DNA from 4 places in the Paenarthrobacter sp. NPDC089307 genome. Region 4 is predicted to be linked to each of the others. Evidence: riboswitches for the same ligand, from Rfam matches in the RefSeq annotation. Region 4 holds a riboswitch; each other region holds the start of a gene.
What was found. Region 4 has a riboswitch for cyclic di-AMP ahead of AB0N72_RS06940 (M23 family metallopeptidase). Riboswitches for the same ligand answer to the same signal wherever they lie in the genome.
Positions count from the first base shown of each region.

Region 1 (3,977 bases), on a different contig from region 4:
CGGTCCGGCCGCCACCGGCGAAACTGCGTCGTGTGGCGGAACCGATCGCCCTCCATGTAGTCGTAGGCCACCTCAATCACCAGTTCGGGGCGCAGGGGGACGAAGGAGAAGTCCTTGCCGGCACTCCACCTGCTCTGGCCGCCGGGCATCCTCGAACCCCCGGGAGCGTCCTCCTGGCTGGCCCACTCGCCCCAGGGGTGCTCGGCAAACTCCACCTGATACGGTTCGAGCTCAGCCACCAAGGCTTCCCGTTTTGCCATGGGGAATGACGCTACGACGCCCACGTGGTGGAGCCGCCCCGAGTCATCGTAGAGGCCCAGCAGCATCGACCCCACAACCTTCGCCGTCTTGTGCCAGCGGAATCCGGCCACCACGCAGTCGGCGGTGCGTTCGTGCTTGGTCTTGAACATCACCCGCTTGTTCGGCTGGTACGTCCCGTCCAGGGGCTTGGAGAGAATCCCGTCCAGCCCTGCGCCTTCGAGCTGCACGAACCATTCCTGCGCACGCTCCAAGTCGGTCACAGCAGGCGTGACGTAGATGGGTGGCTCGGCTTTGGCCAGTGCCCGCTCCAGGACGGCACGACGCTCCGAAAACGGCTTGCCCGTCAGGTCTTCGTCGCCGAGCGCGAGGATGTCGAAGGCGACCAGGGACGCCGGGGTCTTCTCTGCAAGCATCCGCACCCGGCTGTCCGCGGGATGGATCCTCTGCTGCAGCACCTCGAACTCAAGCCGGTTGCCCTCGATCATGACGATCTCGCCGTCGATCACGCATTTGTCCGGGAGGTTCCGCTTCAAGGCCTCCACGAGCTCCGGGAAATAGCGGGTCATGGGCTTCTCATTGCGGCTGCCCAGGATGATCTCATCCCCATCCTTGAAGACGATGGTCCGGAAGCCGTCCCACTTCGGCTCGTAATGCCCTACCTCGGGGATTGCGGGGACAGATTTGGCGAGCATGGGCGAAATGGGCGGCATCACTGGTAGATCCATAGCTCATGTCTACCGGCCAGTACGGGCAGAAGGCTAGTGTTGGGCCATGGATATCTTGGCCGTGTTGGGGGCAGTCCTCGGAATTCCGACGCTCCTGGCAGGGCTTTCACCAGCCCCGAACCCTAAGCGGTAGGACCCTCCCGCAAGGGGCGACCTACCGCCCGTTACATTAATGTGACTTTACTTTCCGCCTCCTGTACGGTCGTAGGGCGACCCGAATCTCCGCTGGGCCGCTTCTGGATTGACGCCGGGCTCTGCCGCAATCCAGGATCCGCCAGACCCGCGGCAGAGACGGGGGACCCACAGTTTCCCGGGCTTGTTTTCTCCACAAGCCCTTGGGGTGAAGCCGCACCACGCGGCCGGACGGCCTCGTCCGAACCCGACAGCTAACCTCGCAGGCGTTGAGAGGCAACAACCATGTCCCCAACCATGGAAAATTCGCGCCGCGCACAACTGGAGCGCGAGCGCACCAAGCCAACCGGACGCCGTCGGGCCCAACCCAGCGGACAGGTCACCGGAGCAGAAAGTACGACGCCGGAAGCCGCCACCGCGGCAATCCCCACCCAGGTGGCACCAGCCGCAGCCGCCCCCACCACGCGCGCGGCCGCCCGGGCCGCTGAGCGGGAACGGGCAGCCAAGGCCGTGATCGAGCCAGTGGAACCCAACGCAGATCCGGTGGAACCCAACGCGGGCAGCCCTGCCCTCCCCGAACCGGCGACGGCAGCCATTCCAGTGATCGAAGCCGCCGCAGCCCCGGTGTCGACCACGCCGGGTCCTCCAACGGCGGCCATTCCCATCGTCCGGCCTGCCAGCCCGAAACAGGATCTGCCTGAACCGGCCACCGCAGCCATTCCGGTCGTTGCTCCACGCGAGGAAGCCGCCGCAGCATCATCGTCGGCAACAGCCCGCGTCGTGACGCCGGCGCCGGTGACCGCAGCAAGCTTCCGGGCTACATCTGCTTTTGACCGCGAGCCGCAAGCTGTCCTGCAGAAAGCCGCGTCCGTGAAGCACATGAGCCAGCGCATGGCAGTCATTGCAGGCGCACTGGGCTTGGTGCTGACTGCAGGCGGGCTGGGGCAAGCGTTGGAACTTCCGTTCTTCGGGCAGGAATCCCCCACTCAGGAAGCCGGCGGCAGCAAGGACGGCCAGGACCGGCAAACGGGCTCGGCCGCCCCGGCACCCCGCGCTTCCTACACCACGGCCTCCTCCCCATCTTCGTCGGGCTCGGCTTCGTCCCAGGCGGGCCAGCCTGGCACGGTACCGGAGGAACCCGCCGAGGTTTCGCCGTCGTCGGTTCCCTCACCGCACGTCTCGCTGGCTGCCCCTGTCTGGGTCCCCTCGGCGGCCGCTGCGGTGCCGCCAGTTGCGGCGCCAGCGCCCGGAACGGCTACGCCGGCCCCGGCACAGCCTGCACCTGCTCCCAGCGACGTGCCCTCTGACACGGTCACCACACCGCCGGCCACGGCAACCCCGACGCCGACGCCCACACCGGCTCCGCCGACTGCCACTCCGACGCCGACTCCGACGCAGACCGAGACCCCCAAGCCCCGGCCAACCGGCAGTCCCAGCGCCACCGTCAAGCCACAGGCCAGCACCTTGGAATCACTCCTTGACGCCGCCCAAAAGGCGTTGCAGTGAGCACCCGGATGCCCCGCACCAACGTGCACACCGGATGGCATGGCAGGTACTGCAGCAGCAGCCGCACGGCCACCTTCCGGCGCCGGATGGGCCGCTGGAGTTGCCAACGGCTGAAGCGCTCCTAAAGGCTGAAACGAAAGAGGCAGGCACCCACGGTGCCTGCCTCTTCCGCGTTGATTGCCCAAGGTTCAGATCCGGGGCCTCCCGGCCCAGCGTCGCGCCTTCAGCGCAGCGTGCAGTTCGAGGCGGATCGCGCCATTCAACGGATCCGCACCGATAAGTTGGCGGATCCGGCCGAGGCGGTTGTAGATGCTGCTCCTGTGGAGGTGAAGTTTGGCTGCAACGTCCTGAACCGCGCCGTCGTTGTCATACAGCAATTCAAGGACCGGCAGGAGTTCACCGTTCTTGTCCTGGTCCTCGAGCGTCCTGAAATGCACGGAACCGGTGTCGTCCCAGCCTCCTGGCGCCAGCAAACGGTCAAAGAGCTGGTAGACCCCCACGGAGCGGCTGTCCACCAACTCCCCCAGCTGGGCGTCCACAGCGGCAGCCTGGGCGGCAACCTTGGACTGGCGGTAGGCCCCCGCCAATTGGCGAATCACGTGGAACGGCTCGCTGATCCCCAGGATGACCCTGTCCACGGTCCTGCCGGCGCGCTTGGCGAGCTCAAGCTGATAGTGGACCAGGACCTGGGCGTGGTCGGCCCGGCCGCCGGATTCCCGGAACAGGACCACCGAGTGAGTTTCCGTGCCGGCGCTGAACAGCGCGGGGTTGACGCCAATGGTCGACTGCAGCGCGGCGGACCGGTGCGTGAGGGTTGCCGCGATGGGATCGACGTCGGACCGGGCACCGTCGGCGTCCAGGATGGTCACCAGTTGCCAGGGACCGCGGCCTTGGATTTCCTTCCAACCGGCCACGGCCGCGACGGCGTTGGACTCTCCGCCGCATGCCGAGAGGAACTCCTGCTCGCGCCTGCGCCGGAACTCGGACTCGGCTGTGTTCGAGTCCAGGAGCAAGCCGGCCAACAGGTCCAGTTCGTCACGTACGCCGGGCAACTGGGCGAGGATCGCCGTCGCGCTTTGCTCCTCAAGGTCCTGCTGCACCCATAAGTAGCCCACGCGGAAACCGCGGACCAGCAGCGGCACGCAAACGCGGCCCAGCATCCCGAGTTCGTCGTTGGCGGGAACCACCACGGGACGGACGGCGGTGGAGATGCCGTGGGACAGTTGCCAGGCGCTGACGTCGCTGGGGACGCGCTTGCTGAGCAGGAAGTTCACGCGGACGCGGTCGGCGTGGGATTGGTTGGAGCTGTAGGCGAGCAGGACGCCGTCGAGGTCCTCCAGGGACAGCCCGCGG
Region 1 is NZ_JBFBHE010000003.1:106,189-110,165, forward strand. It holds gene AB0N72_RS07985 (ATP-dependent DNA ligase) at 1-986, opposite strand, end outside; cyclic di-AMP (ydaO/yuaA leader) riboswitch at 1,249-1,401, shown strand; gene AB0N72_RS07990 (hypothetical protein) at 1,416-2,624, shown strand; gene AB0N72_RS07995 (helix-turn-helix domain-containing protein) at 2,813-3,977, opposite strand, start outside.
Region 1: another riboswitch for cyclic di-AMP. It lies ahead of AB0N72_RS07990 (hypothetical protein); the one in region 4 lies ahead of AB0N72_RS06940 (M23 family metallopeptidase).

Region 2 (3,977 bases), on a different contig from region 4:
AGGGCGGCGGCAATGAAACCGAGGTGCTCGAACGCGCCGAACGGGTTGGCCTTGCCGATCAGGGACAGGTCAGGAGCGCCCCATTCGGACAGCTTGGGAGCCACCAGCGACCAGCCGCGGGGGTTGACGTTCTTTCCGTCGAAGCTCGGCCCGATGTGCAGTGTGAACTCGAGGATCGCAGCCAGAGCGGTGGAGACCACAATGCCGATCAGGATGGCACCGCGGACCTTGCGCACCACCAGCGCGATGGTGAGGATCAGGCCAACGGCGAAGACCAGCGTGGGCCAGCCCATGAGCTTGCCGTCGACGCCCAGGCCCAACGGAACGGTGGTGCCGGCGGCGTCCGGGATGCGGCGCACGAACCCGGCGTTGACCAGGCCGATCAGGGCGATGAACAAACCGATGCCCACCACGATCGCGGTCTTCAACGCTTCGGGGACGGCCTTGAACACCGCGGTGCGGAAGCCCGTCAGCACCAGGATGAGCATCGTGACGCCGGAGAGGACCACCAGGCCCATCATGTCCGGCCACGTCAACTGCGGGTGGGAAGCAACGGTGACTGCGACGAATGCATTGACGCCCAGGCCGGTGGCCACCGCGAAGGGGTGCTTGGCCCACGCGCCCATCAGGATGGTCAGGATGCCGGCAACGAAAGCGGTGGTTGCTGCCACGGCCGTGAAGCCCAGGGACGCTCCGCTGGAGTCGGGGCCCGAGAGGATCAGCGGGTTCAGCACAACGATGTAGCTCATGGCGAAGAATGTCGCGAAACCGCCACGGATTTCCCTTGAGTACGTGGAACCACGTTCGGAAATCTTGAAGTAGCGGTCCACTGCAGAACCTTGTTTAAGCATGAAGGTCTCCGGGTTTTGGGGGGAGTGTGCTCTCAAATCCTATGCCGTTGAATGTGGGGGCTTCGGACCATTCGCCTAGTCTGTAACTAAGCCAACACTAGGAGAAACCGCCCCATGCGCACCATCCGCCCGCTTCTGGCCGCCGTCGTCGCCGCCCTTGCCTTCGCCTCCGCCTTGCTGTTTTCCGCGGCTCCGGCGTCCGCGCACGACGTCGCCGAATCCACAGCGCCGGCAAACGGTGCCACCGTGGCTGAAGTGCCGGCGTCGGTCTCCATCACATTTAACAACCGGCCTCTGGCCATTGGATCGGGCGTCTCCGTAACGTCCGGCGGCGAAAACTGGGCAGACGGGCCGGTGGAAATCATCGACAGCCAGGCCGTCCAGAAGCTGCGACCCGGCGCACCGGCAGGGGAGTACACCGTTACTTGGCGGGTTGTCAGCTCCGATTCGCACCCCATCGAGGGCACCTTCAAGTTCACGGCCACCGCCGGAAGTACGACGGCGGGCAGCGGCTCCGCTGCAGCCTCACCATCAGCTTCGGCTTCTTCGGCTGCGGTGCCGTCCGTGGGGACCGCGCCTCCGGGAACGGGAAGCAGCGCGCCCGCCGCAGACGCTTCCCAGCCGTTCCCGTGGAGCATCGTGGTGATAGCAATCGTGGCCGTGGCCCTCGTGATCTTCCTCGCTGTTACAGCACGGAGGAAACTTGCCGCACCTGAAGATGAAAACGGCCCTGGTTCCGCGGAATAGAGCGCTTTTCTACGTAGCTGCGAATATCTCGGTTCGGTTACTGCGACACGCCAAAGCGGCCGTTCCCGTTACTTAAATGTGACTTCGGCGGGATCATCGCGTACGGTGGTACCTGTGCCTGTTCCACGTAGCGGGCACTTCCGGCCTGATTGCCTAGCTCTGCCGCAGTCCGGAATCCGTTCGCAGACAAACCTACGGCAGAGACGGGGAACCCATTTTGGGCCGCTTTCGAGCGTGCCTTGGGGTGAAGTCACGAAGCTTCCGCTGAACAGCGGGAGATAGTGGCCGGGTGACTCCCATCCGAATCCGACAGCTAACCTCGCAGGCATCGGGAGAGGCTCTTTCATGTCTTCACGCATTCTTCGCGGCCGTCGTAAGGCGGACAGCGTACGTCCTAATCCGTTCATCTCCATCTCCAAGGCAGTTGCCAGCAACGCTTCCGGCGCAGGCCGCCAGGCAGCCGTTATCGCAGCAGCTTCGGGCCTCGTCCTGACCGGCTCCGTAGCTGCCCACGCAGCTGAGGCTCCGGTACAGCGCGACTCCAGCCCCGCCACGGTCGCCGAGACCGCCGCCAGCGAGGCTCCCACCAAGGTTGTAACCGCCCTGGCCACGGCCACCGTCAACTTCGAGCGTCCTGCTGTTGCTTCGGTCGCAGCTCCGGTCATCGAAAAGCCGGCCCCCGTTGTTGAGGCCCCCGTGGCCAAGACTGCTACCGTCGCTGCTGCTGCGGCTCCTGTTGCCGCCCAGGCCGCAGTTGCTGCCCCGGCTGTTGCCCCGGCCGCTGCCGCTCCGGTAGCTGCAGCTCCTGCTGCCGGCGGCGTCAACGCTGCCATGGTTGCCTCGGCTTACGCCCAGATCGGCATCATGCAGGACTGCACCGCCATGGTTGAGCGGGCCCTCGGTTCCGCCGGCATCCCGGTGGGCGACCTCGCACCCATGCAGTTCCTGAACTACGGCAAGGTTGTCAGCGACCCCCAGCCCGGCGACATGATCGTCCAGTCCGGCCACGTTGCCATCTACATCGGCAACGGCCAGGCAATCAGCGGTGGCATCAACGGCAACCAGACGGGCATCCACCCGATCAGCTGGTTGACCGCAACGGGTCCCATCACCTACGTACGCGCTGGCGCATAAGCCTCACGCTTCAACGCAAAGGCCGGTGTCTCCGAAGACAGGATCTTCGAAGGCACCGGCCTTTGGGCTTTGAACGCGGTTTGGCAGGTTAGGCGATGGCGATGCCGGGGCCGCCGTGAACGGCCACCTTGGAGGAGATTGCCTGGCCCACTGCCTTGGCCTGCCGCAGGACTTCCTTGGGGCTGGGCGTGATGAGTTCGCCCACGCCCACGAGATGCATTCCCACCGCCCTCATCGCAGAAGCCAGGTTCTGTCCCACGGCGATTCCAAGTTCGGCCAGCATCCGGCGCAGTTGGCTTTGGGCGCAGCGCGTCACCACAATGTGGTCTGCCAGGAGGAGTCCGTTGGCAGTGTGGACAGCCCACTGGCGTGGAGTGGATTCAAGGGGACCGGAGGCGTGCGGCCCGTTACGGGTCATGCTCGCAGCGAGCCCGTAGCCCATGTGCTGGGAAGGGTCCGCGCCCAGGAAATCCAGGCGGACGGCCCTTGTGGTGTTGCGGACGTCGAGGTGGTGGCTGGCGGCGTAGTTGCGCAGGTGGCGGAGAATCTCGTTGCGTTCCTGGATGGACGCGGGATCGGTGACCTCGCAGCGTTGAAGCATCCCGGTATGGACGGCTGGGCCGGAGGCCGACAGGGCGCCGAAGCCATCGACCACTATGGAGCCCACGCCGTAGCGGCTGAGTTCACTGGCAACTGCCAAACCGGACAAACCGGCTCCTATGACCACGGTGGTAGTGCGTTCCGTGCCGGAATCAGGCGCGTGTGACACTGCTTGGTTCCTCCTTGACGTGTGTGCCTTGTGGCATCGCGTGGGATCGCGTCCGAGTTCCCCAAGCGGCCGCAAATAAATGGCCGGAGTGTGCTGTTGGACACGTTCACCGGCCATTCGGTGACTCGAACACTACCGAACTTTTTCACCCATGGATAGCCTCTCCCGGCAGCGTGTTTGGTGCGTTCATCAGGAGCGCAAGATACGCCGTCGGGAACCGAGCCCCGACTGTTATGCACATAGCGCCACCCCGCCTTGATTCGGTCCTGTCGACCGAGAATAGTGGGCATTGGACGGAGAAATTCCAGATTCCTCCGGCCCCGGCCATTGACAATGGAGCCACCAGGGAATCCGATGCGGAAAACCTCTGGCAGAATGGCCGGAACATCAAGCAGTAGGTGGAGAGGCGGGCCCCAAATGGACCAGCACGGCAGACACAGTGAAGAGCCACGGGATGACGAGGGCCTGACGGTAGA
Region 2 is NZ_JBFBHE010000005.1:437,296-441,272, reverse strand. It holds gene AB0N72_RS14935 (NCS2 family permease) at 1-851, opposite strand, end outside; gene AB0N72_RS14930 (copper resistance CopC family protein) at 966-1,598, shown strand; cyclic di-AMP (ydaO/yuaA leader) riboswitch at 1,749-1,940, shown strand; gene AB0N72_RS14925 (NlpC/P60 family protein) at 1,944-2,732, shown strand; gene AB0N72_RS14920 (FAD-binding protein) at 2,821-3,501, opposite strand; gene AB0N72_RS14915 (universal stress protein) at 3,919-3,977, shown strand, end outside.
Region 2: another riboswitch for cyclic di-AMP. It lies ahead of AB0N72_RS14925 (NlpC/P60 family protein); the one in region 4 lies ahead of AB0N72_RS06940 (M23 family metallopeptidase).

Region 3 (3,977 bases), on a different contig from region 4:
CCCCATCCGCGCCCTGGTGGTGGATGACGAACCCAGCCTTGCCGAACTCATGAGCATGGGCCTCCGGATGGCGGGGTGGTCGGTGGCTGTCGCCGGGGAGGGTCCCGCAGCCGTGAAGCTCGCAAAAGAGTTCCGCCCTGATGTCCTGGTACTCGATGTCATGCTGCCGGGATTCGACGGCGTGGAGGTCCTGAACCGCATCCGCGCCTTCGCCCCCAAAGTTCCAGCACTTTTCCTCACTGCCAAGGACGCCGTGCAGGACCGCATTGTTGGCCTGGCTGCCGGCGGCGACGATTACGTCACCAAACCCTTCAGCATGGAGGAGGTACTCCTCCGCCTCCACCGGCTGGTGCAGCGCTCCGGCGTGGCCGCCATGGACACCGCCGAACTGGTGGTGGGTGACCTGACCCTGAACGTGGACACCCGGGAAGTGACAAGGGCTGGAGAGGACATCACCCTCACCGCCACCCAGTTCGAACTCCTGCGCTACCTCATGGAAAACCCCAAACGAGTAGTCAGCAAGGCCCAGATCCTGGACCGCGTGTGGGACTACGACTTCGGCGGACAAGCCAACATCGTGGAGCTGTACATCTCCTACCTCCGCAAGAAGATCGAGTCCAACCACCCACCTATGATCCACACCGTCCGCGGTGCCGGATACGTCATCAAACCTGCGGACTAAGCGTTGAGTTCCCTCTCAGGGGTCGCCCGGACTACGCAGCGGAGTTGGTTGAACCCTTCCACGTGGCACTTGCGTACCCGCCTGGTACTGGTGGCGATGGCGCTGCTTGTGGCAATTTGCGGTGCCGTGGGCGTCATCAGCTACGCCTCGATGGACATGGTGTTCAACCGGCAACTGGACAAGCAGCTGGAGCAGGCGTCCAGCCGCGCGATTGACTTCGGCAGGCCGCCGTCGAGCTTTCCGAATTCGCCGTCCGGGAGGCCGGATCCGCTGGAGGCCCGTGGCCAGGCTGCCGGCACCCTGAACGCGCGAATCGTCGGATCCACTGTGCGTAGCTCGGGCCTGATCGATGCCCAGGGCAACCGGGTTTCCTTGTCAGGCGCCGACGAACGGGTTCTGCTCTCGCTCCCCCGGGACAGCCGCGCCGTTGACCGCTCCTTGTCCAACGGTGATTACCGCCTGGTGGCAGTGGAGACCTCCGGCGAGGTGATCGTGACCGGCCTTCCCTTGGCGGACAAGCAGGCCGCAGAGGCGTCGCTGGTCTGGACCATGGTGCTGGTTTCCCTTGGTGGCCTGGTGGTGATCGGCCTGGTGGGCACCGTGATCATCCGGCGGACGATGCGGCCTTTGGAGCAGCTCTCGGAGGTGGCGACCAAGGTTTCGCGCTTGCCTCTCGACGCCGGTGAGGTGGCGCTTGCGGTACGGGTACCGCCGTCGGCCTCCCATCCGGGAACTGAAGTGGGCAGCGTGGGTTACGCCCTGAACCAAATGCTGAACAACGTATCCAGTGCGCTGGAAGCCCGGCAGGAAAGCGAAACCAAAGTGCGGCAATTTGTGGCCGATGCCTCGCACGAACTGCGGACGCCACTGACTGCCATCCGCGGTTACACCGAGCTGCTGCGGATGACCGAGACCTTCACGGACGATGGCAGGAAGTCCCTTGCGCGGGTCCAAAGCCAGTCCGAACGGATGACAACGCTGGTGGAAGACCTCTTGCTGCTGGCACGGCTTGATGAAGGCCAGCCCGTGAAAGTCACGGACGTGGACCTGACACAGCTTGTGATAGAGACCGTGAGCGATGAGAAAGTCATGGCGCCGGACCATATCTGGCAACTGAGGCTGCCCGACGAACCCGTGACCGTCCGCGGTGATGCGACGCAACTGCACCAGGTGTTGGCCAACCTGCTGTCGAATGCCAGGAAGCACACGGATGCCGGCACCACGGTGGTCACCGGCGTCATGCTCTCAGCCGACGGCAGCGCAGTAGTGACCGTAACCGACAACGGCCCCGGCATTCCTGAGGATTTCCAAGGCCGGATTTTCTCCCGCTTTGCCCGGGCCGATGCCGCCCGATCAGGGTCCGAAGGCACCTCCGGCCTGGGCCTGTCGATCGTGGAATCGATCGTGGAAGCCCATGGCGGTAGCGTCGAAGTGACCTCCCGTCCCGGGCGCACGGAATTTGCCGTTCGCCTCCCCGCCGCCAACAGCGAACGAACGTAACGAATCCAGCAAGGCGACTCACCGGCGCCGTGATCTCTGTTACCTAAATGTGACTTCTGCGGAAACCTCCTGTACCGTCGAAAGGGTGGGTCGCCCCAAATGGCCCACATCCGGGATGCGCCGAGCTCTGCCACTTCCCGGAGTCCGTTCTTACTCCGAGGCAGAGACGGGGGACCCAGAGTCTCCGGGCCCAGGCATTTGCCGGCCCTAGGGGTGAAGCCGCAGCGTGACGCGCGGCCGGATGACCTCATCCGAACCCGACAGCTAACTCCGCAGGCGCTGAGAGGTAATCACACATGTCTGAATTTAACGATCAGACGCGCCATTCCGCGCGTCACCGCGACCAGAACGAAGCCCCGCTCACCAAGTCGCAGACCGTCCTCAAGAAGGCCGCCCGTGAGGGCAAGTCCGGCCACCGCATGTCCGTTGTGGCTGGCGTTATCGCCGCCGCGTTGGGCGTTGCTTCACTCGGAACCGCCGCGAACGCTGCCCTGACGCTTCCTGAAGCCAGCCGCGTGGCTGAGGCCCGGACCGCGGCCGAGGCCAGCAACAACAAGGCAGCCGAGGAGGCCGCAGCCGCCAAGAAGGCTGCCGACGAAAAGGCTGCAGCTGCCAAGGCCGCTGCGGACAAAGCCGCTGCCGACAAGGCTGCCGCCGACAAAGCCGCCGCCGACAAGGCAGCTGCTGACCAGGCCGCTGCCGCGCAGGCAGCAGCCGAGAAGGCCGCCGCTGACCAGGCCGCCGCAGAAAAAGCTGCCGCTGACGCCGCCGCCAAGCAAGCAGCCGACGCCGCTGCTGCCGCCGCAGAGGCCGCGGCCGCCGCAGCTGCCCCCAAGGCTGTGGATGACCCCGCAGCAGCCAAGGCCTACGCCGCCAGCATTCTTGGCAGCTACGGCTGGAGCGCCTCTGAGATGACGGCGCTGAACACGCTCTGGGAGAAGGAATCCGGTTGGCGGACCACTGCCACCAACGCTTCCAGCGGCGCCTACGGTATTGTCCAGTCGCTTCCGGCCGGCAAGATGGCCTCTGCCGGTGCTGACTGGCAGACCAACTACCAGACCCAGATCAAGTGGGGCCTGAACTACATCAAGGAACGCTACGGATCCCCGTCAGCTGCCCTGGCCTTCCACTTGGCCAACAACTGGTACTAAGCCAGAAAACTTGATCGCCGCCCCGGTTACCGCCGTTCGCACCAGTTCCAACCGGTGCGGGCAGCGGAGACCGGGGCGGCTTTCGCATATCCCGGCACAACCTCACGGCCCCATACAGTTACACAGTCATGTCACAGCTTCCGCCTAAAGCCCTCACAATCGGCGGCACCACTCTGGATCCATGACGCTCATAGATCCCGCCCCCAGTGCGCTGCCGAACCCCGCCCATGCGGGGCACCCCGCCGCTCCTGCCCTGCCCGTTCGGCAGCCGCGGCGCTCTCCCGTTGACACCCGGACCACGGTTCCTGTCCTGGACGTCACCATCCCCGTCCACAACGAGGAAAGGGACCTTGAGGAATGCCTGCGCCGCCTGCACGTCCACCTCACGGAGACATTTCCACATACTTTCCGCATCACCGTGGCAGACAACGCCAGCACGGACAGCACGCTTAGGATCGCCGAGCGCATGGCCCGCGAACTGCCCCAACTCACCGTCAAGCGATTCGAAGAGAAGGGCCGGGGCAACGCCCTCCGTCAAGTCTGGCTGGCATCGCCATCTCCGGTCCTGGCGTACATGGATGTGGATCTGTCCACTGACCTCGCCGCTCTGGCACCGCTCCTGGCGCCCCTGATCTCCGGCCACT
Region 3 is NZ_JBFBHE010000005.1:89,777-93,753, forward strand. It holds gene AB0N72_RS13265 (response regulator transcription factor) at 1-682, shown strand, start outside; gene AB0N72_RS13270 (HAMP domain-containing sensor histidine kinase) at 686-2,182, shown strand; cyclic di-AMP (ydaO/yuaA leader) riboswitch at 2,291-2,475, shown strand; gene AB0N72_RS13275 (hypothetical protein) at 2,479-3,333, shown strand; gene AB0N72_RS13280 (glycosyltransferase) at 3,515-3,977, shown strand, end outside.
Region 3: another riboswitch for cyclic di-AMP. It lies ahead of AB0N72_RS13275 (hypothetical protein); the one in region 4 lies ahead of AB0N72_RS06940 (M23 family metallopeptidase).

Region 4 (3,977 bases):
TGGTGCCGCCCCAAACGTAGGGCGAACCGATTCCGGTGTAGGCGATGGCAGCAAGCCCGGAGGCTGCAGCGCTTGAGGCGGATTCCTTGGCTTCGGAGGACTGGGCCGTGAGCGCGGTGGCGTCGTCAGCAGCACGCTCGGTGACTTGGGCCGCACGCTGGACGATCTTGGGGGCTTCCTGGGTGGCCACGGTCGGGCTCTCGAAGGAAACGGTGGCTGTCGGCTCTGCGGTGACCACTGCGGTTGCGGCCAGCTGCTGGGTGCTGGAGACCTCCGACGTGGAAACATCGGTGTCAGCGGCGTGGGCCGGCAATCCGACAGTGAGGACGAGGCCCGAGGCTGCTGCCAGCACGGCGGCCTGGCGGCCTACGGTACCGGCGTTCGAAGAAACAGCTTTCGAAAGAGTGTTCAACGGGTTCGTACGAACCGTTTCAGCGCGGTGGCGCGCAGGGGTAGTGCGTGATGACACGTAGGTAGCCTCTCCCAATGCCTGCGAGGTGAGCTGTCGGATTCGGATGGGAGTCATCCGGCCGCGCTGCTTCACGGGAAACTTTGCGACTTAACCCCAAGGCCTTCAGATGAAGACCAGAAGTGGTTCCCCCGCCCCTGCCAGACGATTTTTGCGAACGGAACTCGAGTGGTGGCAGAGCTAGGCAATCCACTCAAGTGCACCGGCCCCCTAAAAAGCCGATGCGCTCTGAAGGTTATAACAATTGAAAGCGAATGTCACATTCAGGTCACGAGGCCCGTCATCAATGCGAGAGGGCACCATCACGTGGCTTAGAGCCAGCCCATGGGGTCAACGACCTCGCCGTTGACCTGGACCTCAAAGTGCAGGTGGCAACCCGTGGACGCGCCAGTGGTGCCACTCAGGGCTACGGTGTCGCCGCGGTTGACCGTCTGGCCTACCTGGACGTTGAAGGACGACAGGTGGTTGTACGTGGTCTCGAGGCCATTGCCGTGGTCCACGACCACGCGGTTGCCTCCGCCGTACTCGTGCCACCCGGCGAAAGTCACTTTGCCGGCTGCGGCCGCGTGGACGGCGGTACCGCACTGGGCAACGAAGTCCTGGCCGCGGTGGAAGTCACCGGTGCCGCCAGTGAGTGGGCTGACGCGGTAGCCGAAAGGAGACGCGGTCACCAGGGAGTCGAGGGGGCTGCCCAGGGTGCCGGCGGAAGAATCGCGCTGGATGCTGCCTGCAGACTGGGCGCTGAGCAGTTGCTTCAGCTTTCCGTCGGGGTCCGCTGCGGTAGCGACGGCTGCACGGCTGAAGTCGATTTTGGCTGATGCTGCCGCGGAGACCTCGGGCTGGCTGCCTACGGCGCCCGCAACGGAGAGGGCAGACTCGGTCTGGCCCGATTCCGATGTGGCCATGACCGGGCTGGTGGCGGGCAGTCCGACAGTCAGGGCAAGGCCGGTGGCGGCAAGCGCCACTCCGGCTTTCTGCCCGACGCCACTTGCTGCGGCGAAGTCGGCAACCTGGCGCAACGGGCTCTTACGGCGGCGCACCTGGCGTTCGGTGTCGCGGGGCCGGATCTCCGATACGACGCGGGCTGGCCGCAGCTCAGTAGCGGGGCCGGACGCGCGGCGGCGGCCCCTGACGTTCTGCGATGTCAAACTCTGTTCCTCTCTGAAAAGCCTGCGAAGTTAGCTGTCGGATTCGGGTCAGAGAGTTCAAAGACCCGGTCCGCACGAGGCGCTCACGGCACACAGGTATCCCAAGAGGAACATGCGTCAGTGGGCACTTCTGCTGCGGACTTCACCCCAAGGCTGCTTCTTTAGACAGCCGCTTGTGGTTCCCCCGCCTCTGCCAGTAGTGGTGGTTCACCCGATCCGCTGGCAGAGCTCGGCTCCGGATCAGGTAACGCTTTGGTATCGGCGCTAGTAGATAACTATAGGGGATTAAGGCCCTTGGTAATAAATTCGTTATCAACAGGAATACGCGTGCGGCCGCAGGCCCTTATCACCATTCTCCGAAAACCGCAGGTCACACACGCGCCGCAGCACAAAAAGTGAGGTTTGACACGAGGGATTGACGCTGCCGAGCAGGTGGTCAGTTCAGGGACACGAAGACGTGCGCTGCAACTTCGGGAGGCAGCTCCAAGGCCCCTTCAATGCCAGGCACGCGAACGGAGATGTATTCGCCGACGCGTTCAAGGGACACCGGCGCGCCGGGCCGGATTCCGCCCTCGTCCAACTGGGTAAGGAGTTCGGGCTCCACCTGGATGGGCTCGGCCAGCCGGGTAACCACCACCCGGGAGTCGGAGGCGTAGCCGTCCATTGCCTGCAGGAGGTTGACATCGATCCTGGGGAATTGCTGGCCGGTCAGGCCACCCAGCGCTTCCAGTCCAGGGATGGGATTTCCGTAGGGAGACTCAGTGGGGTGTTCAAGGAGTTCGTAGAGCCGGCGTTCGACGCGTTCGCTCATCACGTGTTCCCAACGGCACGCTTCATCGTGCACGTAGGCCCAATCGAGACCGATAACGTCAGCCAGGAGGCGCTCGGCCAAGCGGTGCTTGCGCATGACTTCGGTGGCACGCTTTCGGCCCATCTCAGTCAGTTCCAGGTGGCGGTCGTTGGAGACGATTACCAGGCCATCGCGCTCCATCCGGCCGATGGTCTGGGAAACCGTGGGTCCGGAGTGCCGCAGGCGTTCAGCAATGCGGGCCCTGAGAGCCACGATGTTCTCTTCTTCAAGCTCCAAAATGGTCCGAAGATACATCTCAGTGGTATCGATCAGATCCGTCATCCAGCTCAGCTCTCCTCGAACGCAGTTTCTTGCGTGATCTCCACCGTACCGCGTCCCTTGCCGGGGTGGGCTGTGCCACCGCGATCCCATGAACGCCAACCCCAAGCCTAGCTTATTTAGAGTTACTCCGGATAATTCCGCCCGCATTCCGGTCGCATCCTGTCCGTCCGCGTTCCACGTGGCGGACTATGACAACCGCAGGTTCCTGAGCGCGGGCCTCGTCAGGCAGAATTGGGGTGTCGAAGGGGCAGTTGACGCCACCTGCCACGACCCATCTTGAGCCGATACCCTTTGGAGCCACACGTGAGCGACAACAGCATCACCATACCTGCCGACCTCTTGCCGAAAGACGGACGCTTCGGCGCTGGACCGTCCAAGGTCCGTCCGGAACAGGTCCAGGCTCTGTCCGCCGCATCGACCACCATCCTGGGCACCTCCCACCGGCAGGCACCGGTCAAGAACCTGGTGGGTTCGGTCCGCGACGGGCTGAGCCAGTTCTTCCGCGCCCCCGAAGGCTATGAGGTTGTCCTCGGTGTCGGCGGTTCCACTGCGTTCTGGGACGTCGCCGCTTTCGGCCTGGTGGAAAAGAAGGCCCAGCACCTCTCCTTCGGCGAGTTCGGCTCCAAGTTTGCCGCCGCCACCAACAAGGCGCCCTTCCTTGACGCATCCTCCATCATCAAGTCCGAGCCCGGCACCCGACCGGTGGCACAGGCTGAAGCCGGCGTCGACGTCTACGCATGGCCGCAGAACGAAACGTCCACCGGCGTCGCCGCTACCGTCAAGCGTGTCCAGGGAGCCGACGAAGGTTCGCTGGTCCTGGTGGATGCCACCTCCGCTGCCGGCGGCCTGGACGTCGATGTCTCGGAGGCGGACGTCTACTACTTCGCCCCGCAAAAGAACTTCGCTTCCGACGGCGGCCTGTGGCTCGGCCTCTTCTCCCCCGCAGCGCTGGAGCGCGCCGCCCGCATCAAGGCCAGCGACCGCTGGATCCCGGACTTCCTGGACCTGCAGACAGCCATCGACAACTCCAAGCTGAACCAGACCTACAACACCCCGTCCCTGTCCACGTTGGTAACGCTGGACGCACAGGTGCAGTGGTTGAACAGCAACGGTGGCCTGGACTTCGCCAGCAAGCGGACGGCGGATTCGGCCAACCGCATCTACTCGTGGGCGGAAGCTTCGGAGTACGCGACGCCGTTCGTGGCAAAGCCCGAAGACCGCTCCAACG
Region 4 is NZ_JBFBHE010000002.1:666,800-670,776, forward strand. It holds gene AB0N72_RS06935 (C40 family peptidase) at 1-469, opposite strand, end outside; cyclic di-AMP (ydaO/yuaA leader) riboswitch at 474-642, opposite strand; gene AB0N72_RS06940 (M23 family metallopeptidase) at 781-1,617, opposite strand; cyclic di-AMP (ydaO/yuaA leader) riboswitch at 1,622-1,862, opposite strand; gene AB0N72_RS06945 (metal-dependent transcriptional regulator) at 2,054-2,749, opposite strand; gene serC (phosphoserine transaminase) at 3,053-3,977, shown strand, end outside.